Regions from separate parts of the Lysobacter firmicutimachus genome, predicted to be linked through region 1. Evidence: predicted binding sites of a transcription regulator. Region 1 holds the regulator's gene; each other region holds the start of a gene.
The links. Region 1 encodes sigma-54, which starts transcription at its own class of promoters, with help from an activator protein. Its sites were predicted from a motif close to TGGCACGNGCNTTGC; they were not measured.
Positions count from the first base shown of each region.

Region 2: the regulator sigma-54 is predicted to act here: its motif matches at 4,477-4,491, upstream of pgaA (poly-beta-1,6 N-acetyl-D-glucosamine export porin PgaA).
Region 3: the regulator sigma-54 is predicted to act here: its motif matches at 3,888-3,902, upstream of glnA (type I glutamate--ammonia ligase).

Region 1 is NZ_JBANDL010000002.1:3,789,381-3,799,425, reverse strand. It holds gene rapZ (RNase adapter RapZ) at 1-525, opposite strand, end outside; gene hprK (HPr(Ser) kinase/phosphatase) at 573-1,523, opposite strand; gene V2J18_RS16455 (PTS sugar transporter subunit IIA) at 1,618-2,082, opposite strand; gene hpf (ribosome hibernation-promoting factor, HPF/YfiA family) at 2,138-2,464, opposite strand; gene V2J18_RS16445 (RNA polymerase factor sigma-54) at 2,700-4,118, opposite strand; gene lptB (LPS export ABC transporter ATP-binding protein) at 4,195-4,914, opposite strand; gene lptA (lipopolysaccharide transport periplasmic protein LptA) at 4,914-5,441, opposite strand; gene lptC (LPS export ABC transporter periplasmic protein LptC) at 5,422-5,970, opposite strand; gene V2J18_RS16425 (KdsC family phosphatase) at 5,982-6,530, opposite strand; gene V2J18_RS16420 (KpsF/GutQ family sugar-phosphate isomerase) at 6,633-7,661, opposite strand; gene V2J18_RS16415 (BolA family protein) at 7,887-8,120, shown strand; gene murA (UDP-N-acetylglucosamine 1-carboxyvinyltransferase) at 8,279-9,532, shown strand; gene V2J18_RS16405 (DUF3108 domain-containing protein) at 9,831-10,045, opposite strand, start outside.
Region 2 is NZ_JBANDL010000002.1:1,991,434-2,001,478, forward strand. It holds gene pgaC (poly-beta-1,6-N-acetyl-D-glucosamine synthase) at 1-333, opposite strand, end outside; gene pgaB (poly-beta-1,6-N-acetyl-D-glucosamine N-deacetylase PgaB) at 399-2,300, opposite strand; gene pgaA (poly-beta-1,6 N-acetyl-D-glucosamine export porin PgaA) at 2,303-4,384, opposite strand; gene V2J18_RS08775 (GH92 family glycosyl hydrolase) at 4,690-8,130, shown strand; gene V2J18_RS08780 (hypothetical protein) at 8,552-10,045, shown strand, end outside.
Region 3 is NZ_JBANDL010000002.1:4,913,071-4,923,115, forward strand. It holds gene V2J18_RS21230 (ammonium transporter) at 1-388, opposite strand, end outside; gene V2J18_RS21235 (P-II family nitrogen regulator) at 410-748, opposite strand; gene V2J18_RS21240 (TorF family putative porin) at 792-1,598, opposite strand; gene glnA (type I glutamate--ammonia ligase) at 2,400-3,809, opposite strand; gene V2J18_RS21250 (undecaprenyl-diphosphate phosphatase) at 4,113-4,919, shown strand; gene V2J18_RS21255 (DUF2750 domain-containing protein) at 4,939-5,448, shown strand; gene V2J18_RS21260 (META domain-containing protein) at 5,537-6,079, shown strand; gene V2J18_RS21265 (META domain-containing protein) at 6,354-7,268, shown strand; gene V2J18_RS21270 (META and DUF4377 domain-containing protein) at 7,372-8,232, shown strand; gene V2J18_RS21275 (RDD family protein) at 8,263-8,730, opposite strand; gene V2J18_RS21280 (YbhB/YbcL family Raf kinase inhibitor-like protein) at 8,837-9,463, opposite strand; gene V2J18_RS21285 (tetratricopeptide repeat protein) at 9,580-10,045, opposite strand, start outside.

The DNA.
Region 1 (10,045 bases):
GTAGGCGAAGGATTCGAACAGCAGCGACATGCCCGCGTCGCTGCCGAGGCCGAACTCGGTGATGACGTGGCGGCGCAGCTGGTGGATGTTGAACTCGCTGGTATCGATCACCGTGTCGGCGATCTGGCGCAGCGGCTTGAGCACCTGGCGTTCGAGCGAAATCGCGTCGGCCAGGGCCAGGCCGAACTGGCTCAGCGGATGGCGCCGGCGGGTGTCGGCATAGCGTTTGAGCAGGACCGCGTCGCCGGATTCGAAGAACACCAGGCGCGGGTCGGCGCCGAGCGCGCCCACCGCCGACAGCCATTCGGGGATGTTGGCCAGGTCGCTGTGGCGGTTGCGCACGTCGATGCTGACCGCGAGCTTGGTCGGCATGTCGTCTTCGGCGCGGATCACGTTCTGCACGAACTGCGGCAGCAACTCGGCAGGCAGGTTGTCGACGCAGTAGAAGCCCAAGTCTTCGAGCGTATGCAGCGCCACCGACTTGCCCGAGCCGGACATGCCGCTGACGATGACCAGGGTGAACAGACTCGGTTCCGGCGCGTCCGCGGCGGGGTTGGATTCGACCTCGGGGCTCACGATTCGCCACGCTCCAGGAAATTGCTGTGCCGGGCGATGAACGCCGCGGCCGGGTCCAGGCCCTTCATGCGCAGGCTGTGCAAGCGCGTCGCCGCTTCGGTGAGCACGGCGAGGTTGCGGCCGGGCATGACCGGCAGGGTGATCATCGGCACGTCCAGGTCGAGCACCCGGCGGATGCCGGTGTCGCCGGTCAAGCGTTCGATGCCGGACGGCTGCGGCTCGCTCATCGGCCGGGTCAGGTGCACGATCAGGCGCAGGTACTTGTTGTTCTTGACCGCGGTGTCGCCGAACATCTGGCGGATGTTGAGCACCCCCAGGCCGCGCACTTCCAGCAGGTCCTGCAGCATGTCCGGGCAGGTGCCGTCGAGCACGTCCGGCGCGATCTGGGTGAATTCCGGGGCGTCGTCGGCGACCAGGCGATGGCCGCGGGTGACCAGCTCCAGCGCCAGCTCGCTCTTGCCCGAGCCGGATTCGCCGGTGATCAGCACGCCGATCGAATAGATCTCCATGAACACCCCGTGCAGGGTGATCTGCGGCGCCAGCGCGCGGGCCAGATGGTATTGCAGATGGTTGAGCAACTCGTGGCCGCGCCGCGGCGAGACCCACAGCGGGGTGTCGCTTTCCTCCGCGGCCAGGCGCAGGTCTTCGGGGCAGGGCTGGTCCTTGCTGATCACCAGCGCCAGCGGGCGGAACTGGATGATCTTCTCGATGGTTTCCCAGCGCAGCCGCGAGTCCAGGCCGTCGAGCCAGGTCAGTTCCTCGGTGCCGAGGATCTGCACCTTGTTCGGGTAGATCGCGTTGAGATACCCGGCCAGCGAAGGCCGCCGGGCCACCGTGTTGACCGCTTCGACCACGCGCGCGTCGCCGCGCTGGCCGGCGATCCAGCGCAGGCCGAGTCGGTCGCGCTGTTGTTCGAACAGATCGCCTGCGCGGATGCTCTTGCTCATGGGGCGGCAGTGTACGAGCAAAGCGCGGCCGTGTCGCAGCCCGACCGCGGTCACGGACGCGGCGCGACCGATGCCGCAACCGTGCGCGGGAGGCTCAGGCCGCGCTGCGCCGGCAGTAATCGAGCAGGCAGCCGGCCAGCTCCGCTTGCCCGGCCGCGTGGCGCAGGCGTTCGCGAAAACCGGCGTCGGCGAAGCGCTCGGCGAGCTCGGCCAACAACAGCAGATGCTGTTGGACATGATGCTCGGGAATGGCCATCGCCAGTACCAGGTCGACCGGCTGCCCGTCGGCGGCGGCGAAATCGACCGGTGCGTCCAGGCGCAGGAACGCGGCGCGGCTGGTCTCGACCAGGGCGGTGCGTGCGTGCGGGATGGCCACGCCGTGGCCGATCGCGGTGCTGGCGAGCCGCTCGCGCTCGCCCAGGCTGGTGCGCAGGGCGAGCGCGGCGGAGGCGTGGCCGTCGGCGAGCAGGTGCGCGGCCCGGTCGAGCACGGCATCGCGATCGCCGGTTCGGTCGAGGATCGCGACCCGCTGCGCGCTCAGCAAATCGTAAAGCGGCATGACGGCGTGGATGGGTGACGCGGTAAGCGTTGCCTGTGGCGAAGCGGTTACGGGCTCAGGCGAGTTCGCCGTTGCGGGCCAGGCTTTCGCCGCGATGGTGATCGACCAGCTTGCTCTTGTGCTTCATCAGCAGGCGGTCGAGCTTGTCGGCGAGCAGATCGATCGCGGCGTACATGTCGATCGCGGCGGCATCGCAATGCAGGGTGCGGCCGGCGAGCGAAACGGTGGCCTCGGCCCGGTGGTCGGGCTTGTCCAGACTGAGCTGGGTACGCACGTCGAAGGGTTGGTCGTAATGGCGTTGCAGACGGGCCAGCTTGCTTTCCACGTAATCGCGCAGAGCGTTGGTGACTTCGATCTGCTGGCCGTAGGTTTCGATGCGCATCGGGGACCTCCTTCACGTCGCGGATGAATGCAGACAGGCTCAGGATCGGATCGCGGAGCGATCGCTCCGGAGCCTGGCTCACGCCCTGGCCGGAGCCAGGGTGTCCAGCATCTCACTCTGAGCCGCAGGCGCAAGGGGCCGGCCTAGCACCTTGGTCGTAGCCGGGGCCGGGCGATTGATTCGCAAGGGTTTTTTCGAACGCGGCGGGTTTGCCGGGTGTGGCGGCCCGGCCGGTCTAGCCGATCCGGACCCGGTCCTGCGAGGACGGGATGCTCATCGCCTCGCGGTACTTGGCCACGGTGCGCCGGGCCACCGGTACGCCGGTGGCTTTGAGGGTTTCGGCCAGGCGCGCGTCGGACAAGGGTTTGCGCGGATTCTCGGCCTCGATCAGGCGCCGGATCATGGCCTGGATCGCGGTGCTGGAGGCTTCGCCGCCGGCGCCGGTGTCGATGCCGGAAGCGAAGAACGCGCGCAGCGGCAGGGTCCCGCGCGGGGTGCGCGCGTACTTGCGCGCGATCGCGCGCGAGACCGTGGATTCGTGCAGTCCGACTTCGTTGGCGACCTCGCGCAGGGTCAGCGGGCGCAGCGCGCTGTCGCCGAATTCGAGGAAGCCGGCCTGTTGCTTGAGCAGGCAGCGGGCCACCTTGAGCAAGGTGTCGCCGCGCGCTTCCAGGCTCTTGAGCAGCCAGCGCGCTTCCTGCAGATGGCCGCGCAGGTAGCTGGCGTCGGACGCGCTGGCGTGGCGGATCATGCTCTCGTAGCCGCGGTGGATGCTGATCCGCGGCCGCATCGATTCGGCCAGGGCGACCCGCCACAGGCCGTTCTGGCGCCAGATCACCACGTCCGGAGTGACGTAGGTATCGCTGGAGATCGCGCCCATCTGCGAACCCGGCCGCGGGTCCAGCGAGCGCAGCAACTGCACGGCCACTTCGACGTCGGCGACGTCGAGCTTGAGTTCGGCGGCGATGCCGGCCGGGCCGATGCGCGGCAGGCGCTCCAGCGGACCATGGGCGATCTGCTGGGCCAGGGCCTTGCCCGGGGTGTCGTCGGACAATGTGCTGAGTTGCAGGTTCAGGCATTCGGCCAGGGAGCGCGCGCCGGTGCCGACCGGATCGAAGCGCTGCACCTGATGCAACACAGTGACCACTTCGTCCTCGCCCGGAGGCGGATTCAGCTCCGCCGCGAGCGAGGCGACGAGGGAGTCCATCGGCTCGCGCAGGTAGCCGTCGTCGTCGATGGCCTCGATCAGGGCCACGCCGATGCTGCGGTCGCGCGGCGACAGCGGACTCAAGTGCAGCTGCCACAGCAGGTGGTCCTGCAGGGTCTCGGCGTTGGCGACCTGCTCGGCGGCCGGGGTTTCGTCGTCGCTGTCGGCCGGGCCGACCCGTTCATACCAGGTCTCGCCGTCGTCCATGGTCCATTCCGGCTCGGGCGTCGGCGCTTCGCCGCCGTCTTCGGCGCCGGCGGCCGGACGCGGCTCGTCTTCGCCGCCGGCGGAAGGTTCGGTCCAATCGAGCAGGGGATTGCTCTCCACCGCCGTCGCCAGCTCGGCTTCCAGCTCCATGGCCGACAATTGCAACAGGCGGATCGCCTGCCGCAGTTGCGGCGTCATTACCAGCTGTTGTCCGAGTGCGGCTTGGAGGCGGGGCTTCATGATCTTGGGCTGGTGCGATTGGCGTCAGGCCGGTTCGCACGCCTCGGGCGTCGTTTCGCGCCCGGCAACCGCTAGGTTACAGACGGAACGTCTCGCCCAGATAGACACGGCGTACATCCGGGTTGGCCAGCAGCGCGTCCGGAGCCCCCTGCGCGAGCACGCCGCCGTCGTTCAGGATATACGCCCGGTCGCAAATGCCCAAGGTTTCACGCACGTTATGGTCGGTGATCAGGACCCCGATGCCGCGATTCTTGAGGTGGCGCACGATTCGCTGGATTTCCCCGACCGAGATCGGGTCGACGCCGGCGAAGGGTTCGTCCAGCAGCATCAGGCGCGGCCGCGCGGCCAGCGCGCGGGCGATCTCGACCCGGCGGCGTTCGCCGCCGGACAGGCTGGCGCCGAGCTGGTCGGCGACGTGGGTGACCTGCAGCTCGTCCATCAGGCTGGCCAGTTCGCGCTCGATCCCGGCCTTGTCCAGGTCCTCGCGCAGTTCCAGCACCAGGCGCAGGTTGTCGGCCACGCTGAGCTTGCGGAACACCGAGGGTTCCTGCGGCAGGTAGCCGACGCCGTATTTGGCGCGGGCGTACATCGGCTCGGCGGTGATGTCCTTGCCGTCGAGCACGATCTGGCCGGCGTCGGCCGGGACCAGGCCGACGATCATGTAGAAGCAGGTGGTCTTGCCGGCGCCGTTGGGGCCGAGCAGGCCGACCACTTCGCCGGCGTCCAGGGTCAGGCCGAAGTCGCGCACGACCTCGCGCGAGCGGTAGGCCTTGCGCAGGCCCTGAGCGACCAGCATCAGCCGCCTCCCTTGGCCGGTTCGGCGGTCTTTTTCTTGGGCTGCAGGCGCATGTTGACGCGGCCGCCGGTGCCGCCGCTCTCGACCTGGCCGGTCTTGGAGTTGTAGACGATGCGCTCGCTCTTGATGGTGTCGCCGTTCTTGTCGACGTAGGCGTTGCCGGTCAGGACGATGGTGTCCTTGGGTATGTCGTACTCGATCTTGTTGGCGCGGCCGTTGAACGGCGAGCCGTCGTCGAGCTCCTGCTTCAGGGTCGCCTGCGAGCCGGTCAGGGTGACGAAGCTGGGTTCGCCGCCGGCGCGCTTGATGTCGGCCTTCGCGGCATTGATGATCAGCGTGCCTTGGGTGATCTTGACGTCGCCGGTGAGCACGCAAGGGCCGGAATCGTTGCTGATCGAACAATTGCTGCTGTCGGCGCCGGCATCCATGGGTTGGTTGCGGTCCGACGAGCGGGCGAGCGCGGCCGCCGGCGCCAGCAGGAGGGCGACCAGGCACAGCGCCGGCCAGTTAGCGGGCTTTCGCTTCATAGCGGACCTTGACGTTGGGGATGATGACGTTCTTGGTTTCGAGATCGGCTTGCAGTCCCGAGCCGGTGATTATAGTGCCGGGCTGAACCAACCTGACCGGAACGGCCGAGGTGGCCTTGTTGGTGTCGGGGAACACGTTCAGCTCCTCGGTGGCGATGTTCATCGGCTTGCCGTCGGCGTTGGTGCTGTCGGCCTTGACCTGGCCGCGCAGGCGCACTTCGTCGCCCTCGGCGCTGACCCAGCCGCGCTGCGAACGCACCTCCCACGGCCCGCCGTTGCCGCCGGCGCGCGCCGGCACCAGGAACAGCGGAGTGGCGATGTCCATGGTCTTCTGATTCGGGTCGCGTTCCAGCTTGGGCGCGCGCACGGTGAAGGATTCCTTGCCCTGTTTGTCGAGCACGACCACTTCGAAATCGTTGAGCACGTAGTCCGGGCGCGCGTCGCCGCCGGCGCTGCGCGGCTTGTCGCGCTGCGACCACAGCGCCCAGCCGCTGAGCGCGGCCGCCGCCATGAGGATCAGGATCAGCATCCCGCGCCAGCTCATCCCAGCGCCCCCGCCAGTGCCTGTTCGGCATGGCCTTGCGCGCCCAGCAACAGATCGCACAGCTCGCGCGCCGCGCCTTCGCCGCCGCGGGCGACGGTGCGCCAGTGCACGCGCTCGCGCACCCAGGGGTGGGCGTTGGCCGGCGCCACCGACAGGCCCACGTGCGGCAGCACGCGCAGGTCGGCGAGGTCGTCGCCCATGAAGGCGACCTGGTCCAGCGTCAGGCCCAGGCCGGCGGCGATCTCGCGCACGCAAGCCAGCTTGTCGGCCACATCGCCGTGCGCGCTCGCGCCCAGTTCGGCCGCGCGCTGGGCGGCGATCGCGCCGCCGCGCGCGGTGACGAAATGCACCGCGAGGCCGAACCGGCGCAACAGCGCCAGGCCCTGGCCGTCCTGCACGTGGAAGCACTTCGACTCGCGGCCTTCGCTGTCGTAGATCAGCCGCCCGTCGGTCAGCGTGCCGTCGACGTCGAAGCAAGCCAGGCGCACGCGCGCCGCGCGTTCGCGGATTTCGGCGGGGTAGTCGTTGAGGTGGCTGTAGGGCACGGGAATGGGGATTCGGGATTTGGGATTGGCAGTCTGGAAAGGCGGACCGAGCGAGGATGCGCTAGTGCGAATCCCGAATCTCGAATCCCCAATCCCGGCTCGTTAAACCACCCGAGCGCGCAACAAGTCGTGAATATTCAGCGCGCCGACCACGCGGCGTTCAGTGTCGACGACCAGCAGACCGCTGATTTTGTGGGTTTCCATCAGCTGGGCGGCTTCGACTGCGAGCGCGTCGGCGCCGATGGTCTTGGGCGAACGGGTCATGACTTCGGCGATCCGGGTCGAGCGCAGATCGACGCCGGCGTCGTCGAGAGTGCGGCGCAGGTCGCCGTCGGTGTACAGGCCGATCAGGCGGTCGTCGGCATCGACCACCGCGGTCATGCCCAGCCGCTTGTGGCTCATCTCGACCAGGGCCTCGCTGACGCTGGCGTCGGCCGACACCCGCGGCACGTCTTCGCCGGCGTGCATGATGTCGGTGATGTGCAGCAGCAGGCGCCGCCCGAGCGCGCCGGCCGGGTGCGAGCGGGCGAAATCGTCGGCGGTGAAGCCGCGTGCGTCGAGCAGGGCGACCGCGATCGCGTCGCCCATCGCCAGCGACGCGGTGGTGCTGGAGGTCGGCGCCAGATCCAGCGGGCAGGCTTCCACCGGCACGCTGACGTCCAGATGCACGTCGGACTCGCGCGCCAGGGTGGACTGCGGGCGGCCGGTCATGGCGATCAGGCGATTGCCCTGGCGCTTGAGCACCGGCAGCAGCATCAGCACTTCGTCGCTTTCGCCCGAGTAGGACAAGGCCAGGACCACGTCGGCGTCGGTGATCATGCCCAGGTCGCCGTGGCCGGCTTCGCCCGGGTGGACATAGAAGGCCGGGGTGCCGGTCGAAGCCAGGGTCGCGGCGATCTTGCGCGCGATGTGGCCGGATTTGCCCATGCCGGTGCAGACCACCCGGCCCTGCGCGGCCAAGATCAGCTGGCAGGCGGCGGCGAAATCGCCGTCGATGCGCTCGGCCACCGCGTCCAGCGCCCGACCCTCGATCTCGAACACGCGCCGGCCGCTGGCGGCCAGGCTGGCGTCGGAGACGCCGGCGGACGGATGCGGACGGAGGTCGGGCGCGGGGCGGGCGGTGGGGGTCATGGGAAAGGCCGTTTCTGTGGTCGCCATTCCGGATCGCAGGGCTTTCCGCTAGGCTAATCCGTCAATTCTAAGCGGTTCGCCCGCCTAGCGCCGGCCCCCACGGCCGCGGCCGCCGGGCGGCGGCCACCCCGCATTCAGCCGGCCCGGTCGCGCAGCGATGCGTCACCGGCGGCGCCGCATCGCTGCGGCCCGCCCGGCCGTCCCCCACCACCAGAGGTTCCTGCCGTGAACGCCGACATCATCCGCACCCTGATCGAACAAGGCCTGCCCGGCGCGCAAGCGCAGGTGCGCGGCGACGACGGGGTCCACTTCGAAGCCACCGTGATCGCCGAGGCCTTCCGCGGCAAGCTGCCGTTGGCCCGCCACCGCCTGGTTTACGCGACCCTGGGCGAACGCATGGGCGGCGAGATCCATGCCTTGGCGCTGAAGACGTTGACGCCGGAAGAGGCCGGGATTTGAGATTCGGGATTGGCGATTAGTCGAGCGGTATCGCCGCATTTGGCTTGGCCCTTGCCCTTGGCCAATCCCGAATCCCCAATCCCCGCACTTCATCCTGACCTCACCCGCTAGCGGCATCCTGCTCCAACCAATCCCCAATCCCCAATCCCGGCCCTCAAATGCAAAAAATCGTGGTCGAAGGCGGCCAGCCGCTCAACGGCGAAGTCCAGATTTCCGGCGCCAAGAACGCCGTCCTGCCGATCCTGTGCGCGACGCTGCTGGCCGACGCTCCGGTGACGATCCGCAACGTGCCGCAGCTGCACGACGTGCTGACCACCGCCAAACTGCTCGGCGAGCTCGGCGCAGGCGTGCGCAGCGAGGGGGCGACCATCACCGTCGACCCGACCACGGTCAACAGCCATGTCGCGCCGTACGAGCTGGTCAAGACCATGCGCGCCTCGGTGCTGGTGCTGGGGCCGTTGCTGGCCAAGTACGGCGAGGCCGAAGTCTCCTTGCCGGGCGGTTGCGCGATCGGCTCGCGCCCGGTCGACCAGCATATCAAGGGCCTGCAGGCGCTGGGCGCCGAGATCACGGTCGAGAACGGCTACATCAAGGCGCAGCGCAAGGGCCGCCTGAAGGGCGCGCGTTTCGTGTTCGACGTGGTCAGCGTCACCGGCACCGAGAACGTGCTGATGGCGGCGGTGCTGGCCGAAGGCACCAGCGTGATCGAGAACGCGGCGATGGAGCCGGAGGTGGTCGATCTGGCCGACTGTCTCAATGCGCTCGGCGCCAAGATCGAGAACGCCGGCAGCGGCCGGATCGTGGTCCACGGCGTGGAGAAGTTGCACGGCGGCAGCCACGACGTGCTGCCGGACCGGATCGAGACCGGCACCTTCCTGGTCGCCGCGGCGATGACCGGCGGCCGGGTCACCGTCACCGGCAGCCGCGCCGACACCCTGGACGCGGTGCTGGACAAGCTGCGCGACGCCGGCGCCACGATCGAGGTCGACGGCGACCGCATCACTCTGGACATGGGCGGCCGCCGCGCGCGCTCGGTCGATCTGGTCACCGCACCGTATCCGGCGTTTCCGACCGACATGCAGGCGCAGTTCATGGCGCTCAACTGCATCGCCGAAGGCGCCGGGGTGATCAACGAGACGATCTTCGAAAACCGCTTCATGCACGTCAACGAACTGCTGCGCCTGGGCGCCGACATCCGCGTCGATGGCCACACCGCGGTGGTGCGCGGCGTGCCCAAGCTCAGCGGCGCGCCGGTGATGGCGACCGATCTGCGCGCCTCGGCCTCGCTGATCCTGGCCGGCCTGGTGGCGCAGGGCGAAACCACGATCGACCGCATCTACCACCTGGACCGCGGCTACGAAAACATCGAGGCCAAGCTGTCGCAGTTGGGAGCGAAGATCCGCCGGGTGTGAGGGGCGCTGCCGCTTCCTGGCGGCAAACGCTCGAGATGACTCGCCCCCTTCGCAAAAGGGGGTTGCGCCGTGGGCGGATCGGGTTTTCCGATGAGCCGGCTGGCGCGGGGATTTGCGGGTGGTCGCGGCGACGTGGCGGAGCGAGAGCAAACCCCGCCTGGCCCCTTATCAAACAGGGGGCAGCCAACATGACTGCGACGGCAACCTGGCCGGATGGCCGCCATCGGAGCATCCAGGTAAAGCAAAGCCCCGCCGAAGCGGGGCTTTTCGTTGATGCGCGTGGCCGGCGCCGCGGCAGTCAGCGCACCGCCTGCACCCGCAAGTCGATCGCGTCGCTGCCGTTCTCGCGCTGCAGGATGCGCACCGGGACCGGCACGCTCGGCACCACCCAGGCGATGGTTTCCTTGTCGCCGTTCTTGCTCGACACCTTGGTTGCCTGCTGCGATTTGCCGCCGACGTTGACCGCTTCCTTGCCGACCACGGTATAGGTCAGCTGCTTGACCCGGCCGCCTT
Region 2 (10,045 bases), 1.8 Mb from region 1:
CGAGGGGTACTGCGCGGCGAGCAGGTTGAGCTTCTCGCCGGTGTCGTCGCCGCTGCCGTCGTTGATGGCGATGACTTCGAACGCGGGATAGCGCTGCGCCATCGCCGAGGCGATGGTCTCGCGGACGTTGTCGCCCTCGTTGTGGCAGGGGATCAGGATCGACACGAACGGCGTCGACTCCAGCGGCGGCGGATCGGTGCGGCCGCGGGCGTGGCGCTCGCGGCGCAGGTAGTAGTACAGCCCGCCCGCGATCCAGAAGAACGACATCACGATCGGGTAGTAGAAAGCGAATTTGAACGACACCGCGAGTAAGGCGCTGAGAACCTCGTACATGGCAGTCTCCGATGAGGCGCGCGTGCGCGGTGGAAGGGCCCGGCGCTTCGGCGCCGGGGGCGGGGTCAGCGTTCGATGTAGGGGAAACCGCGCGCGGACATGATTTCGCGCGCGTCGCGGGTCGAGGGGACGTCGTCGATGAAGTTGTCCGGGTACCAGGCCAGGTGGCGCACGCCGGCGGCCTGCAGGCGCCGCGCCATGGTCTTCAGCCGTTGCGCCGGGATCGGCTTGTTGTCGCGCCAGTCCACGGTCTGCAACTCGAACAGGGTCCGCGCCAGGCCGCGGGGCGAGCGCGCCACTTGCGCCACCAGCCGGTCCATCCAGGCCTGCGGCTCGCGGCTGTTCTCCATCCACGGCATCGCCATCACCGCGGTGTAGTCGTAGGCCTGGTTGAACGCGGCCAGGTTCTGCGCGAACCAGCGCTCGCTGTCCGGGCGCAGCACCGGCTCGGCGAACAGGTTGCGCACGGTGATCAGCTTCGGCCGCCACTTGCCGGCGGCGCGGGTCAGTTCCTGAGTGAATGCGATCAGGGCCTGGGTGCGCTGGGCCGCCTGTTCCGGCGCCTGGCCGAGCAGTTCGTCGTCGCGCAGCAGGGCGTCGTCGTGGAACAACAGGCCTTCGCTGTAGCCGCTGACGGCGAGGTCTTCGTAGATGTCGGCGACGATCTTGCGCGCCTGCGGCTCGAACGGATTGAGGCGGAAGGTTTCCTTGGGGTTGCTGGCGGCGATGGCCAAACGCCGGCGCAGCGCGGGGTCGGGCAGCTCGAAGCCCAGCACCGGCAGCCAGGCGAACACCTTGACCCCGGCGCGGGTCTTGAGCTGCCAGGCGACCCGGTTGTACAGGTCGGCGCGCATCGGCAGGTGGCGGTTGGGGAAGTACAGCGCGTCGGCCGAACCGTTGCCGTCGGGGTCGGCGAAGGCCTGCAGGAACACATGACTGGGACCGACCTGCTTGACCCGCTCGATCAGCTTGTCGAGGTTGCGCGCCTGTTGCGCCGGATCGGCGTCGTAGACGTAGTCCAGGTCGATCTGCAGCGCGCGCAGGCCGTCCAGGCCTTCGTCGTGGCGCAGTTCGTAGGCCAGGTCGTTGACGGTCGGGTTGTCGAACACCAGCAGCCGGGCGAGGCCGTGCAGGTCGCGGCGCAGGGTCTGGTGGCGGCCTTCCAGGTCGAAGGTGACCTGCATGCCGAGCTGGTCGGCGATGGCGTTGGTCTGGCTGTTGTAGGCCGCGTACGGCCACACCACCGATTGCGGGGCGACGCCGAGTTCGCGCTTGATCGCGGCGACGCTGTCGCCCAGGTCCTTGCGAATCCGCGCCAGGTACTCGGCCTCGGTCTCGTAGCGCTCGGCCTTGGGGTCCCAGACCCGGGTGATCGCCGCCGGCATGCTGTTGCCCTGCGGGTTGGAGGTCACGCCGCGGTGCAGGGCGTGGCTGTGCGAGGCGACTTCGATCAGGCCCGAGGCCTGCATCTCGCGCAGTTGGTCCCAGGTGACGAAGTCGTCGTGGGTGAACATGCGCGGGCCGTAGTCGACCTGCTGGTCGCGCGGCAGGTCGACCCAGGAGGTCACCACCGCCATCAGCGCCGGGTAACCGTAGGCGCGCAGCAGCGGGAAAGCGTGGGTGTAGATGCTGCGCAGGCCGTCGTCGAAGGTCAGCAGCACCGCTTTGGGCGGCAGCGGCTTTTCGCCGCGCGAGGCGGCGATGACCTGGCTCAGCGACACCGGGTGGTAGCCGTGGCCGGCCAGCCAGTCCAGGTGGGCGGCGAAGTTCTGGGTGCTGACCGCATAAGCGTCGGGATCGCCTTTGCGGGCGACGTCGTCGCGCACATCGTGGTAGCTCAGCACCAGCAATTCGTCGGCCTGGGCCGGCGCCAGCGCGGCCAGGGCCAGGGCCGCGGCGGCGAACAGGCTGCGCAGCGTGTGCGCGGCCCAGGCGTGGCGAGCGGCGGCGGGGAGTCGCAGATCCATGTTCATTGCTCTCCCCAACGGAAGTTCAGATCGAAGCCGAGTCGTTCCTCGCGCTGGCCGTCGTAGACCGGGCGCGACCAGCTCAGGCCGTAGGTCAGCTTGCGGCCGGTGCCCAGCCCCCATTCGTGTTCGTAGCGCAGCTGCGGAATCCAGGCGCTGCCGTAGCCCTGCTGCCAGTAGGGGCCGGCGTAGGCGGTGAAGCGTTGCAGCAGGTGGCGGCTGTAGCGGCGCCAGGCGACGTGGTTCAGGCGCAGGCCGAGATTGAGCGAGGCGTCGCGGCTGGGGTTGAAGTAGGGCACGTCGGCATCGCGGCGGCTGGCGCGGCTGGCCGAGAGGTCGGCCAGGCCGTCGAGCTGCAGGTGCGGGCGGGTATAGGCGCGCTGGTCGAGCGACAGCGCGAACGCGCTGCGGCGGTTGTCGTCGCTGTAGCGCAGCTGTTGCACGCTGGCGGCGACCGCGGTGCGGTCGCTGGGCGTCCAGCGCAGGCCCAGGCTCAGCGCGTCGGCGTCGATGCCGGCGCGGCGCGCCTGCAGCGAAGCGTCCGGCGACTGCCGGTACCAGGACGCGCTGCCGCGCCAGGCGTCGTTGAAGCGCCAGCCGGCGTCGAGGTAATAGCCGGTGCGGTCGTCGCGGTCGAGCCAGCGGTCGCTGGCGCGGTCGACGCCGAACCCCAGGCTGAGCCGGTCGTAGGCGTACAGCGCGCCGACGCCCTGGCGGCGGTCGTGCACGCGTTCGCCCGGGTAGTCGGCCCAGGCGTCTTGCGCGTGCGCGGTGAGGCGCCAGCGATCGTGGATCAGCGGGCTGCGGATTTCGGCGCGGTGGGCGCCGTCGCGGCTGCCGAGCGGCGAGGTGCTGTCGCCGCCGCCGTCGGCGCGGCTGCGATGGCTCGAGGTCGACACCTGCCACTGCCAGCCCAGCCGGCTGTCCCAGGACTCGCGCATCTGCCGCACCTGCACGTCGCGTTCGCGGCGCGCCAACAGCTCGTCGTGGATCGGCCGCGCCAGATCGACCCGGTCGTGTTCGAGGTAGGCGCCGATCTGGCCGATCCGCGCGCCGACGCTGGTCGGTTCCAGGGTGCTGGCCATGCGGAAGCGTTCCAGCGCGCGCTCGGTCCAGCCGCGGCGCTGGTAGGCGACGCCGAGGTTGGTCTGCAGGCCGGCGTTGTTCGGGCCGATCGCCGCCAGCGCTTCCAGATCGCGCTGTGCGCCGACGGTGTCCTCGCCGTACAGGCCGACCATGATCAGGTTGGTGTCGGCGTCGTAGTGGCGCCAGTTGGCGTGGCTGACCTTGGCCCCGGGCACGCGTACGAAGGCGGGCTCGGCGGCCTTGATCTTCTGCAGTTGTCTCTTCGCGTCGTCGAAGCGCTCGGCCTCGGAATAGGCATAGGCCAGCTGCAGCTGCGAGTCGTGGTCTTCCGGCATTTCGCGCACGACCCGCTCCAGCACCGTCGCCGCTTCCTCGGGGTGGCGCGCGGCCAGCAACGAGGCGCCGACCCGGGCCAGGGCGTACAGCGGCACCTGGACGCCTTCGGCCTGCAACTGGCGGTAGTTCTGCACCGTGTCGGCGTGGCGTTCGAGGATGTTGAGCATCACCAGCTCGTCGAAGCGCGTGCGCAGGTCGGCCTGGCGCTGGCTGTCGCTCTGGCTCTGGCGGTACTCGGCCATCGCGCTGCGCGCGGCGCGGATTTCCTCCAGCCGCTGCGCTTCGTTCTCCGGATACAGCCCGCCCCACACCACCATCCGCGCCAGGCGATTGGATTCCAGGCGCTGGCGTTCTTCGGCGCTGAACAAACCGGGACGTTCGCGGTACAGGCTCCAAGCGCGGTAGGCGTTGCCAAGATCGGCCAGGGTCAACACCTGCAGGCGATACAGCGCCTCGTCGCCGGGACGGACGGCGAGGCCGGCTTCGATCTGTGCCAGGGCCGCCAGCCACTGCCGGTCGGCGCGCAGGCGCTCGATCTCGGGCAGGGGGTTCAGGGGCTTGGGTTGACTCTCAGTGGCTGAAACTGACGAAAAAGGGCAGATTGAGCTCGCAGAAACCAAGGTGAAGGCAAGGGCGTAAGCAAGGCGATGCGTAATCGGCATGAACCACCAAGATCCGTGGGGAAGACGCGACCGGTCCGTGACGCGAATGAAAAAATGTGAGCTAAGTCACATTGAGGCTTGCCCTCATTGACGCAAAAGCTATGCCAAAGACTCGTGAATCGCGGGCTTGATTTTTGCAGCGAAGTGCTTGTCCCGATTGGCTTTTGCGCATTGCCTGGATACGTTCGCAATGCTGCGGCGCGGTTTGACAGTCTCGATTTAGATCGATTTAAATCGGGTGAAACGGCGTATCGAATATTCGCCAACGGGCGAAGCGTGACGCCGCGCAAGCATGGGAGCGGGGCATGTCGTTGGGTCATAACGCTCGCCGCGGTCGCGGCCGGCCGCAGGATGTCGCAAGCCGTCGGATCGCACGCCGTTGTTCGATCGCGGTCGCGATCGCATTGGCCTGGCCGGCGTTCGCGGCGGCGCCGCGCAGCTTCTCGACCTCGTTCGAAACCGGCGAAGCGGTACCCGCAGCCGCTCCCGACGTGCCGGGCTCGCTGCATGTGGACGGTGGCCCGGACGCGGGCGCGGCCTTGACCGCCAAGCCCGGCGTCGGCTTCACCGGATTGCGCTCGCTGCGCTATCAAGGCGAGGGCGGGCACGAACAACGCCTGCACGCGTTCGACGTCGATCTGGCGCTGAGCAAGGACAGCGTGCTGTCCTATCGCGTATTTCCCTTGTCGGACGAGCGCGTGTCGGGACGGCGCGCGACGGTGCCGGCCGACGGCCTGCGCAACACTTCCGGCTTCGTTGCGGTCGATCTGGAATTCGACGACGGCAGCCGGCTGTCGCAGCGCGCGCCGCTGGACCGGTACGGCCAGCCGCTGACCGCGCGCGGCCAGGGGTTGGCGCGGCTGCTGTATCCGGACCAATGGAATGCCGTCTCCAGCCGCATCGGCGACGTCGCGGCCGGACGCCGCGTGCGGCGCATCCTGGTCGTGCACGATGCCGACCACGCTGCGCCGTTTCGCGGCTGGCTGGACGATCTGCGCATCGAGCGCATGCCGGCGGCGAAGGGCCCGGCGCCGCGGCCCAGCGACTACGTCGACACCCGTCGCGGCAGCAATTCCAATGCGCGTTTCTCGCGCGGCAATACCTTCCCGGCGGTCGCGTTGCCGCACGGTTTCAATTTCTGGACCCCGACGACGAACGCCGGTTCGCACTGGATCTACCAGTACCAGGAGCGCAACGGCGACGACAACCGGCCGCGCCTGGAGGCGCTGGCACTGTCGCACGAGCCCAGCCCGTGGATGGGCGACCGCCAGACCTTCCACGTCCTGCCGGCGATCGGTACCGCCCGGCCCGAGTTCGACCGCGGCAAGCGCGCGCTGAGCTTCGGCCACGACCAGGAGACCGCGCGCGCCGATTACTACCGGGTGCGCTTCGACAACGGCCTGGTCGCCGAGCTGACCCCGACCGATCATGCCGCGATGCTGCGCTTCACTTTCCCGGACGCGAACGCGCAATTGCTGTTCGATCATCGCGACGAGCACGGCGATATCCGGCTGAATCCCGACGACGGCAGCCTGAGCGGCTGGAGCGACAGCCGCAGTTCGCTGTCGACCGGCGCGACCCGGTTGTACTTCTACGCGCGTTTCGACCGGCCGGTGCGCGGCGGCGAGCGCCTGCCGCGCGAGAAGGGCCGCGACCGCGTGTCGGCCTGGTACGGCTTCGACCTCGGCGCCGAGCCGTCGCGGCAATTGACGATGCGCATCGCCACCTCGCTCATCGGCGTCGAACAGGCCAAGCGCAACCTGGCGCTGGAAATCGGCGCCGACGAGGGCTTCGACGCGGTGCGCGAGCGCGCCCGCGCGGCCTGGGACGCCAAGCTCGGCGCGGTGCGCATCGAAGGCGCGCCCGAGCACGAACGCGCCACCTTGTACTCGAACCTGTACCGCCTGTTCCTGTATCCGAACAGCGGCTACGAGAACACCGGCACCGCAGAACAGCCGGTGTACCGCTACGCCAGCCCGTTCGCGCCCCCTGCCGGCGCCGATGGCGATACCGCCACCGGCGCGACCGTGGTCGACGGCAAGGTGTTCGTCAACAACGGCTTCTGGGACACCTACCGCACCAGTTGGCCGGCCTATGTCTTGCTGGCGCCGACCCAGGCCGGCGAGATGATCGACGGCTTCGTCCAGCAGTACCGCGACGGCGGCTGGATCGCGCGCTGGTCTTCGCCGGGTTATGCCGACCTGATGGTCGGCACCAGTTCCGACGTCGCCTTCGCCGACGCCTGGCTCAAGGGCGTGCGCAATTTCGACGTGCGTTCGTTCTATCAGTCGGCGATCCGCAATGCTTCCAGCGTCAGCCCGATTCCGGGCGCGGGGCGCAAGGGCATCGAGCGGGCGATCTTTACCGGCTACACCGACACCACCGTCGGCGAGGGCCTGTCCTGGTCGATGGACGGTTACATCAACGACTTCGCCATCGGGCGTTTGGCCGCGGCGCTGGCGCAGGAGGCTGCGGCCGACGATCCCTATCGCGCCGGCTACGCCGACGATGCGGTCTATTACCGCAATCGCGCGCTGGGCTACGTCAACCTGTTCCATCCGCAATTGGGTTTCTTCGTCGGTCGTCATCGCGACGGCCGCTGGCGCTACACCGCCAGCGAGTTCGACCCGCTGCGCTGGGGCGGCGACTACACCGAGACCAACGCCTGGAACATGGCCTTCCACGCGCCGCAGGACGGCGCCGGCCTGGCGGCGCTGTACGGCGGCCGGGTCGCGCTGGGCAACAAGCTCGACCTGTTCTTCGCCACGCCCGGCCTGTTCGAGGTCGGCAGCTACGGCCAGGTGATCCACGAGATGCTGGAAGCGCGCGACGTACGCATGGGCCAGTACGGCCACAGCAACCAGCCCTCGCACCACATTCCCTACATGTATGCCGCCGCCGGCCAGCCGTGGCGGACTCAGGAGAAAGTGCGCGACATTCTCGACCGGTTGTACGTCGGCGGCGAGATCGGCCAGGGCTATCCGGGCGACGAGGACAACGGCGAGATGTCGGCGTGGTGGCTGTTCAGCGCCGCCGGTTTCTATCCGCTGCGGATGGGCTCGCCGGAGTACGTGATCGGCGCGCCGCGCTTCGAGCGGATGAGCATCCGCCTGGAGAACGGGCGCGAGTTGCGCATCAACGCGCCCAAAGTCGGGGCGCGCAACCGTTACGTGCAGTCGCTGCGGGTCAACGGCGAGCCCTGGGACCGGTTGACGCTGCCGCACGAACTGCTGGCGCAAGGGGCGGTGCTGGATTTCCGCATGGGCCCGTCGCCGTCGAACTGGGCCAGCGCGCCGCAGGCGCTGCCGGAATCGTTGAGCGCCGACGGCGAGAAGCCGACGCCCTGGCGCGACCTGGGCCGGCGCGACAACGCGACCGTGGCCGGCATCGCGGCCAAGCAGGCGGCGGCCTTGTTCGACGACGACTCCGGCACCGGCGTGCGTCTGAACGTGCCGATGCCGTCGATCGCCTGGACCTTCAAGCGTCCGGCGACGGTGCATCTGTACACGCTGACTTCCTCGGCCAAGCGCGGCGATGCCCAGGCCTGGGCCTTGCAAGGTTCCAACGACGGCGAGCAGTGGACCACCCTCGACGAGCGCAGCGGCCAGGCCTTCGCCTGGCGCCGGCAGACGCGTGCGTTCGCGCTGGCGCAGCCGGCGAGCTACAGCCGCTACCGCCTGCGCCTGGTCGGCGAGGGCGGCGCGATCGAACTGGCCGAGGTGGAGTTGATCGGCGAAGCGCCGTGAAGGCGGAAGCGGTCGGAGAGGAGCGCACGACGAACGGGATGCGCGGTCGCCGGCGACGGACGCTCGTCGGTCCGCGCGCCCGGCTCAGCGGTCGTTGACTGCGGCTGTGACGCGTTACAGGCTTTAACGCCAGCCGAAGGCATCGGTGCCGGCGAGCCCGCAACGCGCCACGGTGCGCGTACGCATGGCCCGTTGCGCTTCGCTGAGGCGCTGGCGCCAGCGTGGTTCTCGTCGCGACCGTGACGGCTTGCAGGCTTTAACGTCGCGCTCCGATCCGTCGCAGTGCGACGTCGGTCCGTTCGTGCGAATCGTTCCCGGTTTGTCCCGGTATCGCCCCGGATTGTTCCTCGGCAGGCGGCGCTTGCGGGGCTAGGGTCGGGGAGCTGTCCCCATCCACCGGACGATCCGCAGCGAGGCGCATATGGAACGCATGCGACGTAACCGCAGCGCAGGGCGGCTTGCCGCCGTGTTGGCCGCGGGCCTGATGCTGGCCGCGCCCTGGGCGCAGGCGCAGAACTTCGAAACCTATTACGGCAACCAACCTTGGCGCGACCGCGGCGAGGACGTCAAGACAGTCAACTTCTGTCCCGGCGGCGGCTCGGTCACCGTCGGCACGCGCCGCTCCAGCGACGGCCAGGAACAGGTCCTGGTCACCCGAGCCAACGACAGCGGCGTCACCGACAATCCCGGCCTGAATACCTGGCAGCAGGCGTATCCGATCGCCGGCAGCAAACTGTCGAACGCGTTCGGCGTGATCGAACTGACCGGCGGACGCGGTTTCGCCGTGACCGGTGCGGTCACCGTCGGCGACGGCAGTTTCGTCTATGTGTTGCAGATCGACTGCAAGGGGTATCCGCGCTGGACCACGCTGCTGGACAATCTCGATCCCTCGCACCGCGCCACCGGCTACGACTTGATCGAAGGCGGCACCACCGTGTCGAGCACCGCCGGCAACGGCCAGATCGTGGTGGTCGGCGAGGAGATCGACCGCAACGGCCGCAGCTTCGGTCGTATCGCGCGCCTGGACCCGGCCGGCAACGTCATCTGGGATCAGGACTACGACGGCGGCAGCGATTGGCCGAATCTGCGCTTCCGTGCGGTGACCGAGAACTTGGCCGGCACCGGCGGCTACACCGATCTGGTGGTGGCCGGTTCGGCTTGGTCGGGCACGGCGCGCGGCGGCCTGATGTTCCGTACCGACGGCGGCGGCGCGCCGGTGTGCAGCAGCGTGCTCGCCACCGGTCAGGACCACCGCGACTTCCACGGACTCGCCGCGCTGTTGAGCCCGAACTATCAGGGCGAGACCGTGCTGGTCGGCGCCGCCAGCACGCTCGGCGGCGGCAACGCCCAGGTCTATATGGCGCGCTACTCGCGTCTGACCTGCGCGCCGAAAGTGCAATCGGTCTGGCAGGACCGCGCCCAGGCCAGTTTCACCGCCTTCGACGTGGTCGAGGCGCGCACCCTCGACGGCCGCGACGGCGCGCTGGCGGTGGTCGGCACCATCGCCGGCACCCAGGGCTTCCTGCTCGCCGCCAACCACCGCGACCTGCTGCGTTACGGCGGCCTGGGCCCGCGCCGCTTCGGCGACAAGTTCCGCGAAAGCCTGTACGCGATCGACCGCAAGCGCGACCGCTTCATCCTCGCCGGCGACACCTACGGCGACTGGCAGGGCGTCGGCGATGCGCAGGACGTGTACTTCGTCCAGGTCGACCCGGGTTTGAACACCGGCTGCGCCGATCCCTGGGAGCCGGCCGCGGTGCCGGTCGACCTGCCGTACAAGCAACCTCTGCCGCATCCGATCCGGATTCCCGAGTTCCGCCGCGTCGACACCCCGCTGCTGCAGGCCAGCGATTGGGGCTATGCCTGCGCGCTGGACCCGCCGGAAGGCTGCCCGGGACTGATCAACAACGGCATC
Region 3 (10,045 bases), 1.1 Mb from region 1:
TGAGGAACAGCTTGTCGAGGCTGCCGATCCAGGCGTTGCCGCCGGCGAAGGCCAGCGAATAGCCGTAGCTGACCCAGAGCAGCACGATCAGCGAGAACACCGCCAGCACCTGCATCAGCACCGACAGCACGTTCTTGGAGCGCACCAGCCCGCCGTAGAACAAGGCCAGGCCCGGCACGGTCATCAACAGCACCAGCAGGGTCGAGGTCAGCATCCAGGCCACATCGCCCTTGTCGACTACGGGCGCAGCGGCGGCGGCCGCGTCCTGGGCGCGCGCGGCGCCGGCGGCGAGCAGCGCCAAGGCCGGCGCCGCGGCCAGGGCCCACGCGCGGGCCGAGGCATGGGGGGACCGCTCGCGCGAGCGGGATTCGATCGTCGTGTACTTCATGGTCGTATCTCGCGTGAGGGTTCAAAGAGCGTCGTCGTCGAGCTCGCCGGTGCGGATGCGCACCGTCGCTTCGACCGGCAGGACGATGATCTTGCCGTCGCCGACCTTGCCGGTGCGCGCGGCGTTCTGGATCGCCTCCAGCGCGGCGTCGAGCAGGCTGTCGGGAACCGCGCACTCGACTTTGAGCTTGGGCAGGAAATCGACGACGTATTCGGCGCCGCGATACAGCTCGGTATGGCCCTTTTGCCGGCCGAAGCCTTTGACTTCGGTGACGGTGATGCCCGATACGCCGACTTCGGTCAGCGCTTCGCGCACTTCGTCGAGCTTGAACGGGCGGATGATCGCAATGATCAGTTTCATCTCGCAGCTCCGTGGATGTCTTGGACGGTGGGGCGCAAAGCGTTCAGAACGCCTTGGTCAGGGTCAGGGTGAAGGCGTCGTCGGCGAGGAAGTGGCCGTGCGCGTTGGTGTACAGCGCCTTCTCGGCGTCGGTGCCGCTGTAGGCGGCGGCGACCGAGAATCCGTTGTCGAAGCTCTTGGTCACGCCGAGCTTCCAGTCGGTGTACTCGAAGTCTTCGTTGTGCTCGATCCACTGCTTGCCGCCGTGCAGGTTGAGCGTCCAGCCGGGCTGGAAGGTCCAGTTGAGGTTGGCGTCGAGGTAGGACGAACCGTCGGAGTCGGCGTAGCCGAACAGATCGGTGACGGCGTAGGAGTACTTGAGCCCGAGCGACACCGCCTCCGACGGCGCCACGCTGCCGCCGAGGTAGATCTCGGTGGTGTTGGGGCTGTTGAAGCCGGACGGATAGTCGCCGGGGTAGTAGTAGGTCAGCACGCCGACGTCGTAGGACACGATCTCCCCGGCCTTGCCGCGGTAGCCCAGGTAAGCGTCCAGTTCCAGGCTGTTGGAGATGTCGTCGCCGACCACCACGGTGTCGGACAGCCAGCTGACGTTGCTGCCCCAGGCGCCGGCGTAGAAGCCGCTGTCGTGGGCGTACTCGATCCCGCCCTGCAGGGCCGGATCCTGATCGGTCTGCGACACGCCGCGGAACAGGTAGTCGCTGGTCAGAGCGATCGAGCCGGTGACCCCGGCGTGCACGGGCACCGCGGCGAGCGCGGCGAAGGCGGCCGTCATGGCCAGGGCGAGCGCGTGCGCGCTCGTGCGCGCCGTGCGGACGCGGCGGGTGACGCGATGATTGGCATGTAACGACATGACGCAGGCTCTCCTCATAAGCGGTGGCCCCTCCCCGGTCATTGCTGCGGGCGTCCCGGTCCCGGTAGCGGGATGCGGTCGCCGATGCGACAGCGGACTCTTCGGTCCGCCTTGCATGGGTCGTTTCGTCCTCCTGCGATCGTTGGCGACGGCGACGGAACCTGCGGACTCTGTCGGTCTCGTGTCGGTTCCGCGATAAAGCGCTTTGCTGCATTTGTTGCGGGTTTCTTCGGCCAAGCCGCTCCCGCGACGGCGGCCGTGGGCCGTCGTCGGGCGGGGGTGGGCGGGTGGCGCCGCCCGGCTTGGAGTTCGTTCCCTGAAAGCGACACGGCCCGGAGCGCTAGCCCCGGGCCGTGTGCCGTTTCATCCCGCTGCGCGCACCGCCGCGCACCGCCGCATCGCATCGCGCCGCGCCGCAGCGAAGCGGCGCAGGCGGACAACGGGCGGTGGTGGGGCGAAAGCGTTCATGGCGGTCGATTGCTCTACGGCGTGGATCGTGCAGTACATCGGGTACTCGAGCGGGCGAACCGGGGGCCGTCCGGAATGCGTTGAAGCGCATTCCGGCCCGGTGAGCGCCCGACCCGCCCGGGGCGGGCTGGACATCCGCCGGTCAAAGACCGCGATACGCCCGTCCTACTGCGCGGCTTAGATCGTGTAGTACATCTGGTACTCGAGCGGGCGAACCGGGAGCCGTCCGGAATGCGTTGAAGCGCATTCCGGCCCGGTGAGCGCCCGACCCGCCCGGGGCGGGCCGGACATCCGCCGGTCAAAGACCGCGATACGCCCGTCCTACTGCGCGGCTTAGATCGTGTAGTACATCTGGTACTCGAGCGGATGAGTCGCCGCGCGGAACTTGGTGACTTCCTGCATCTTCAGCGCGATGTAGCCGTCGATGAAGTCGTCGGTGAACACGCCGCCGGCCTTGAGGAAGTCGCGGTCCTTGTCCAGCGCTTCCAGGGCCTGGTCGAGCGAGTGGCACACGGTCGGGATGCCCTTCTCCTCTTCCGGCGGCAGGTCGTACAGGTCCTTGTCGCTCGGCGCGCCCGGATCGATCTGGTTCTTGATGCCGTCCAGGCCGGCCATCATCAGCGCGGCGAAGGTCAGGTAGCCGGACTGGATCGGGTCGGGGAAGCGCATCTCGATGCGGCGCGCCTTCGGGTTGGCCACGTACGGAATGCGGCAGCTCGCCGAACGGTTGCGCGCCGAGTAGGCCAGCATCACCGGCGCTTCGTAGCCCGGCACCAGGCGCTTGTAGCTGTTGGTGCCCGAGTTGGTGAAGGCGTTGATCGCGCGCGCGTGCTTGAACACGCCGCCGATGTACCACAGCGCCAGCTGCGACAGGCCGCCGTAGCCGTCGCCGGAGAACAGGTTGACGCCGCCCTTGGCGAAGGACTGGTGCACGTGCATGCCGCTGCCGTTGTCGCCTACGATCGGCTTGGGCATGAAGGTCGCGGTCTTGCCGTTGCGGTGGGCGACGTTCTTGATGATGTACTTCATCGTCAACAGTTCGTCGGCCTTGGCGACCAACGAGTTGAACTTGGTGCCGATTTCGCACTGGCCGGCGTTGGCGACTTCGTGGTGGTGCACTTCGACCTCGATGCCGACCTGCTCCAGGGTCTTGCACATCTCGGCGCGGATGTCGTGCAGCGAGTCCAGCGGAGCGACCGGGAAGTAGCCGCCCTTGATGCCCGGACGGTAGCCGCTGTTGCCGCCTTCGTATTCGCGCGCCGAGTTCCAGTGCGCCTCTTCCGAGTCGATATGGAAGAAGGTGTGGCCCATCTCGTTGGCGTAGCGCACCGAATCGAAGATGAAGAATTCCGGCTCCGGACCGAAGAAGGCCTGGTCGGCGATGCCGCTGGACTTCAGGTAGGCCTCGGCGCGCTTGGCGACGCCGCGCGGATCACGCGAGTAGGCCTGCATGGTGGCCGGGTCGAGGATGTCGCAGGTCAGCACCAGGGTCGGATCGGCGGTGAACGGATCCAGGAACGCGGTGGTCGAATCCGGCAGCAGGATCATGTCGGACTCGTTGATGCCCTTCCAGCCGCTGATCGAAGAGCCGTCGAACATCTTGCCGTCCTCGAACAGCGCCGGCTCGACGATCGACTTCGGGAAGGTCACGTGGTGCTGCACGCCACGCATGTCGGTGAAGCGCAGATCGACGAATTCGACCTTGTGGTCCTTGATGAGCTTTTCGACGTGTTCGAGGGACATGACTGATCCGGGATTGGCGATTGGGGATGGGGGATTCGTGCGCAGCGAGGGCGTTGGCGCCGCCTGCCCATAGGGATAGCAAGCGCCATGCCAAGTTTTTCTGATCCGCAAGCGACTGTTTTTTATAAGGATCGTCGTGTCCGCCACGAACGAACGCACCAACCGGATGCACGAAACAGGGGCATTGCACCAAGTTAGTGCAACACGCTTTCCGCTATCCTGACCCGCCGCCGCGCCTCCCCCGACCGCAGCGGCTCGAAGCCGAATCCCCTCTCCCGAATCCCCAATCCCCGCCCCCAAAGCATGACCGACCTGTTAGCCGCCCTGATCCTGGGCATCATCGAAGGCATCACCGAGTTCCTGCCGATTTCGAGCACCGGGCACCTGCTGATCGCCCAGCACTGGCTCGGCCACCGCTCCGACCTGTTCAACATCTCGATCCAGGCCGGCGCGATCCTGGCGGTGGTGGTGATCTACTGGAAGCGGCTGTGGGAGCTGGCCACCGGCTTCGCCCGGCGCGAGAACCGCGACTACCTGTTCAAGCTCGGCGCCGCGTTCGGCGTCACCGCGGTGCTCGGCATCGCGGTCAAGAAAGCCGGTTTCCAGTTGCCCGATCAGGTCCTGCCGATCGCCTGGGCGCTGGTGCTGGGCGGGGTGTGGATGATCGCCGCCGAGCATTTCGCCGCCAAGCGCGCCGCCACGCTCGGCGAGCGCAGCGCGATCACCTGGACTGTGGCGATCCTGGTCGGCATCGCCCAGGTGATCGCCGGCGTGTTTCCGGGCACTTCGCGTTCGGGCGCGACCATCTTCATCGCGCTGCTCGCCGGCACCACCAGCCGCGCCGCGGCGACCGAGTTCACTTTCCTGGTCGGAATCCCGACCATGTTCGCCGCCACCGGCTACGAACTGCTCGACGTGCTCGGCACGCCGGCCGCTGCGAACGAGGACTGGAACGCACTCGGCGTGGCCTTCGCCGCCTCGGCGGTGACCGCCTTCATCGCGGTGAAGTGGCTGCTGCGCTATATCCAGACCCACCGTTTCACCGCTTTCGCGATCTACCGCTTCGTATTCGGCGCGGCGCTGTTGCTGCTGATGCCGTCGGGCAGTTGATCGCTTTCCGGAGCCCGCCATGCACGATCCCGACGAATCCGATCCGCAACGCCTGCTCGACTATCAGGAACTGTCCGCGCCGGAACGCTACGCGGCCTGGCTGGACGCGGTCGCCCGCGAGGGCCGGCTGTGGGTGGCGGTGTCCGGCGAGTACGTGCTGACCCTGTTCGACGACGACGGCCAGGAGCTGCTGCCGGTGTGGCCTTCGGCCGAGACCGCGCGCGCCTCGCTGGCGCCGGCGGCGAACCTCAAGGACTACGCACCGGCCTCGCACGAGCTGGCGGCCTGGCGCGAACGCGCCGTGCCGGCGCTGGAGCAGGACGGCCTGCTGGTCGGCGTGTTCCCGAACGCTCAGCGGCAATGCGCGGTGATCGAACCGGCGCAGGTCTTGGCCCATCTGGATGCACTGCTCGTCGACGGAGCGGTCGGCGACGGCGCGGACAAGAGCGGCGATACGGCGGACAGCGGCATCGATCTCGAACAGGCGCGGCGGGCGCTGGCGCAGAAGTTCGCCCAACCCAAGGACTGAGCGCCGGCTCCCGGCTTTGCCGGCGGCGCGCCGCTAAGATCGCAGCTCCGGCCGGCGCGGTTCGCGGCCTCCGACCAGGAAGGTCCTCATGCATCGGTTGATCTTGGCGCTGTCGCTCGCCGGCGCGATGACGACGGCCGCAGCGGCCGTGGCGGCGGAAAAGCCGCCGGTCGCTACCCAGCCTGCCGCTGCCCAGTCCGTAACCGCCAAGCCGGACGCCCGCCTGGCCGAGCGGCTGCAGTCGGTCGACTGGCGGCCGGTATGGGCCCGCGACGCCCACGGCAGACCGGTAGTCGCATTGAACCTCACGCTCGGGCGCGACCTGCGCGCGCGCTTCCGCAACGGCGCCTACGAACTGATCGGCGTGTGCAACACCGTCAGCGGCGCGTACCGGGTCGAAGGCGGTCGGCTGTTGCGCGACCGCCGGCTCGATACGGTGGAAACCACCGCCGGCTGCCAGCGCGACATGGCGGCCGAGCGGGCCTTCTTCGCCCAGCCGCTGCTCGATACACGCATTTCCATCGACCGGGATTGGAAGCGGCGCGTGTGGACGCTGCATGCGGTCGCCGACGACGGCTCGCGCATGGAACTGGTCGAAGCAACGGCATTGAAGACGGCGCCGGGTCGCTGAAGCGACGCCGGGCCGGCGAACTGTTTGCTTCTTCGACAACGTGACCGGTCTGGCGTTTTTGCCGGCTGCGGCCATAGCGCGGCACGGCATGCGCGCCCCAGGCTATGCCATTCCGCCCAGGGCGCGGCCATGCCCTCGCCGGCCGAGGATCGCGGCGGCAGTGTCGGCGGCGAGGCGCGACCGCGACGAGAGCGACCGCCACGCGCCGCCGCCCCGATCGCCGCAACGCACTCGAGCCCGAATTCGCTCTGCCCTGCCCGACCGAGAAAGCCGCATGGTTACGTTCGCTTCGTTTCGCTCTTCCAAGCCCGGCGCATTGCGGTTCGCCGTATCGGTCGCGGTGCCGCTGGCGCTGGCCGTCGCATCGGCCGGCTGCGGCTTCGGTGGGTCGCGCGACGGCGGCAACGCCGCGCCGGCCAGCGCCGTTTCGGTGCCGCAGCGCGCCGCCAACGAGAGCGACCTGGCCGAGTACCAATGGCAGGTGCAGCTGGCGACGCGCGCCGACGGCAGCGCCCTGGCCATGTTGCAGGCCGACGCCGATCGCCAGGTGCGGGTCGATTTCCGCCATCGCCGCATGGCCTTCAGCGGCGGAGCCAACACCGTGTCGGTCGACTATCGGCTCGAAGGCGCGCGCATCGTCGCGGTGGGCGACGGCTTCGAAACGACCCTGATCGGCACCTCGCAAGAACGCGCGCAAGCGATCGACGACGCGCTGCTGCGTTACCTCAAGCCGCCGTTCCGGCAACGCCTGCACGGCAGCGGCGCGACCCAGCGACTGCACCTGACCGGCGCCGACGGTACGACCCTGGTGCTGCAAACCGCGGACGCGCCCTACGGCGCCAAGGGCGAGGACGTGAGCCTGGAAATCGCCGCCGTGCCGCGCACCTGCTCGGTCGGCTGCGCGCCCTTGAATCCGCCCGCCCCGAACTGCGTCTCGGCGCGCAGGCTGCACTGGGTCGACGACAGGCCGCAGCCGGCATCGGCATGGTTCGACTTGCCGCTGCATGTCTTCGATGGTCCACGTCCCCGGCCCGGCCGGCGCCAAGTGCTGCAAACGCGTCATTACCCGAGCCTGAGCGGACAGGCCTGCTCGCTGGGCGTGTATCGGGTCGAAGAGATCGCCGATGTCGCAGCGCTGGCTCAAATCGCAGCGCAGGGCGACACGGTCGCCGCCCCCGCACAGCCCTGAGCGGCGCAGGCGAACCCGACCCGCGGCTGAACGCGCTCAACCCCACCGCGCGCGCGGGGCCGTTGATCCGATCTTCGCAGTTCAACCCGGATCATTGCGCCCCATGAATATCCAACGCCCCCTGCTCCTCGCCGCCGCGCTGTCCAGCGTCCTGCTCGCCGCCTGCGCCGCGCCTTCGACCAACCACAACGGCGCCGACGCCGGCGCCAAGCCCGAGAGCGCCGCCCTGGATGCGGCCAAGTCCGACCCGGCGCCGGCCGCGTCCGCGATCGAGCTGCCCGCCTACGTCTGGCACCTGGAGCGCGCCAGCGACGCCGCCGGCAAGCCGATCGCGCTGCTGCAGCGCGAAGGCAAGTACGGCCTGCAGCTGAGTTTCCGCGACGGGCGCCTCGGCGTGTCCGGCGGTTGCAACCGCGCCGGCGCCGCGTATGCGTTGAGCGGCGGCAAGATCGAGATCAAGTCCTTCCAGACCACGCTCATGGCCTGCCAGGACCAGCGCCTGATGCAGATGGACAGCGAGATCGCCAAGCAGTTGGAAGGCAGCGCCCAGTACGCGATCCAGGGCGAAGCGCCGCAGCCGCGCCTGTTGCTGACCACGGCCTCGGGCGCCAAGCTCGAACTCAGCGGCGAGCCGACCGCGGAAACCCGCTATGGCGGCCCCGGCACGACCGCGTTCTTCGAAGTGGACGCGCAGCGCCGCACCTGCCCGCATCCGCTGATGCCGAACCACCAGTGCCTGTGGGTGCGCGAGCGCAAGTACGACGGCAACGGCGTAGCGCTCAAGCCGGACGGCGAGTGGCAGTTCCTGTACCAGGAGATCGAGGGCTACACCCACGAACCCGGCGTGCGCAACGTGGTGCGGGTGAAGAAGTTCGACGTCAAGAACCCGCCGGCCGACGCATCGTCGGTGGCTTACGTGCTCGACATGGTGGTCGAGAGCGAGCTGGTCTCGCCCAAGCGATAAGCGCCGCTCGATCGTCCGGTGCGGGCGCGCTCAGCGCGTCCGCACCACCCGGGTGCGCGGCAGACGATCGTGCCAGCCGAGCCCGGCGAACAGCACCGACAGCGGCTCGAACGGAATCAACCGGCACAGCGTGCGCCCCAGCACCTGGCCCCAGGTCGGCGGCCGCCCCTGTTCGTCGACCACTCGCGTGCCGGTGACCAGCTTGCCCAGGGTCGCGCCGAACATGCCTTCCAGCGGCACGTAATAGACCAGCATCAGCACGATGTTGAAGCCGATGTCGCGCGCCAGGTTGGGCTGCTCGAGCGCGGCGATCGCGGCCTCGCCGGCGACCAGGCCGTAGCCCATGGCGCCGACGAACATCATCGCCAGCATGGCGACGGTGTCGATCAAATGATTCGCCAGGCGCCGGCCGCGACCGGCGTCCACCAGCGTGCCGATCCGTTCCGACACGGCCACCGCCGCCTGCGGCGCGTGGTAGGGGTTGTGCTGCTCTTCCATGCGCGACACCGTTCGTCCTGGATGAGGGCGCGACTCTAAGCCGGCCGCCGTCCTGCCGCAATCCGCGTCGAACGCGCTTCGGCGCAGCCCCTCGGGCGCGCCGCGCTCAGCCTTCGACCGCGGGGTTCAACGAGTACGTCGCATAGGTCGTCGCCTGGCCCAGCACATGCCCCTGCATGGCGTAGAACACGTCCGCGGCGGTGAAGCGCGGGCCCAGCGCCAACCGCTCGACGTCGAGCGCGAACAGGCGGAAGAAATAGCGGTGCAGGCGCAGGTCGTTCGGCGGCGGGAAAGCGCCGTCGTAGCCGTACCAGTCGCCGGCCATGTCCGGGTCGGCGGCGAACCAGCCGGTGTAATCGTTCAGCCCCTGGCGCGAGCCGCCGGGGCCGGCCGGATCGCGCTTGCCGTGGGCGACCACGCCGTCGCTGCAGCTGCCGGCGGCGATTTCGCGCAGGTCGGCCGGCAGGTCGGCGACCACCCAATGGATGAAATCGCAGCGCACCTGATGTTCGGGGATCTGCACGTCGGCGCGGCCGACCATCTCGGCCACGGTCGGCACGTCGGGATCGATGCAGATCAGCGCGAACGAACGGGTGCCGGCCGGGACGTCGTCCCAGGCCAGATGCGGATTGCGGTTGGCGGCGAAACCGTAGCCGTCGCCGCTGGCCTGGCCGGCGGCGAACTCGACCGGCAGGCGCCGGCCATGCTCGAAGCTGTTGCTGTGGATGCGCATCGGAACTCCTTTTGTGCGGCGGCCGCGCCGGCACGATCGCGGCGCGGCGGAACGGGACGGTCAGGACACGGACGATACGGCAAGGCCGCGCGCGCGAAAGCGCGCGGCGGCCCGGATCACTGCTCGGGATAGCCCAGGCGGCGCGCGACCGGAGTCAGCACGGCGAAGCATTCGCCCAGCGCTTCGCCGTACTCGCGCCAACGCCCCGCCGGCAGGCGCTCGCCGCCCAGGCCGACGCCTTCCGGCAGCGAGATCTGCACGCGCAGCGTGTCGGCGATCGTCTGGGCGATCGCGCCCGGGTCTTGGCCGATCTCGTCGAGCTTGACCAGGGCGTGCGGGAACAGTTCGTGCTCGTGCAGATCGGCGATCTGTTCGAGCAGGCGCGCCAGCCAGCGCGCACCGGCCTCCGGGGTTTCCAGCGCGTACGGGGTCGGGCTGCCGTAGGCCAGCCAGTCCAGCAGCATGTCGCGCGGGTCGCGCACTGCGATCAGCAGCAGTGCTTCGGACAGGTTGGGGCGCAGCGCGCGCAGCAGGGCGTTGTCCCACCACAGCAGCCAGTCGAACACCGGCCCTTCGGCGGCG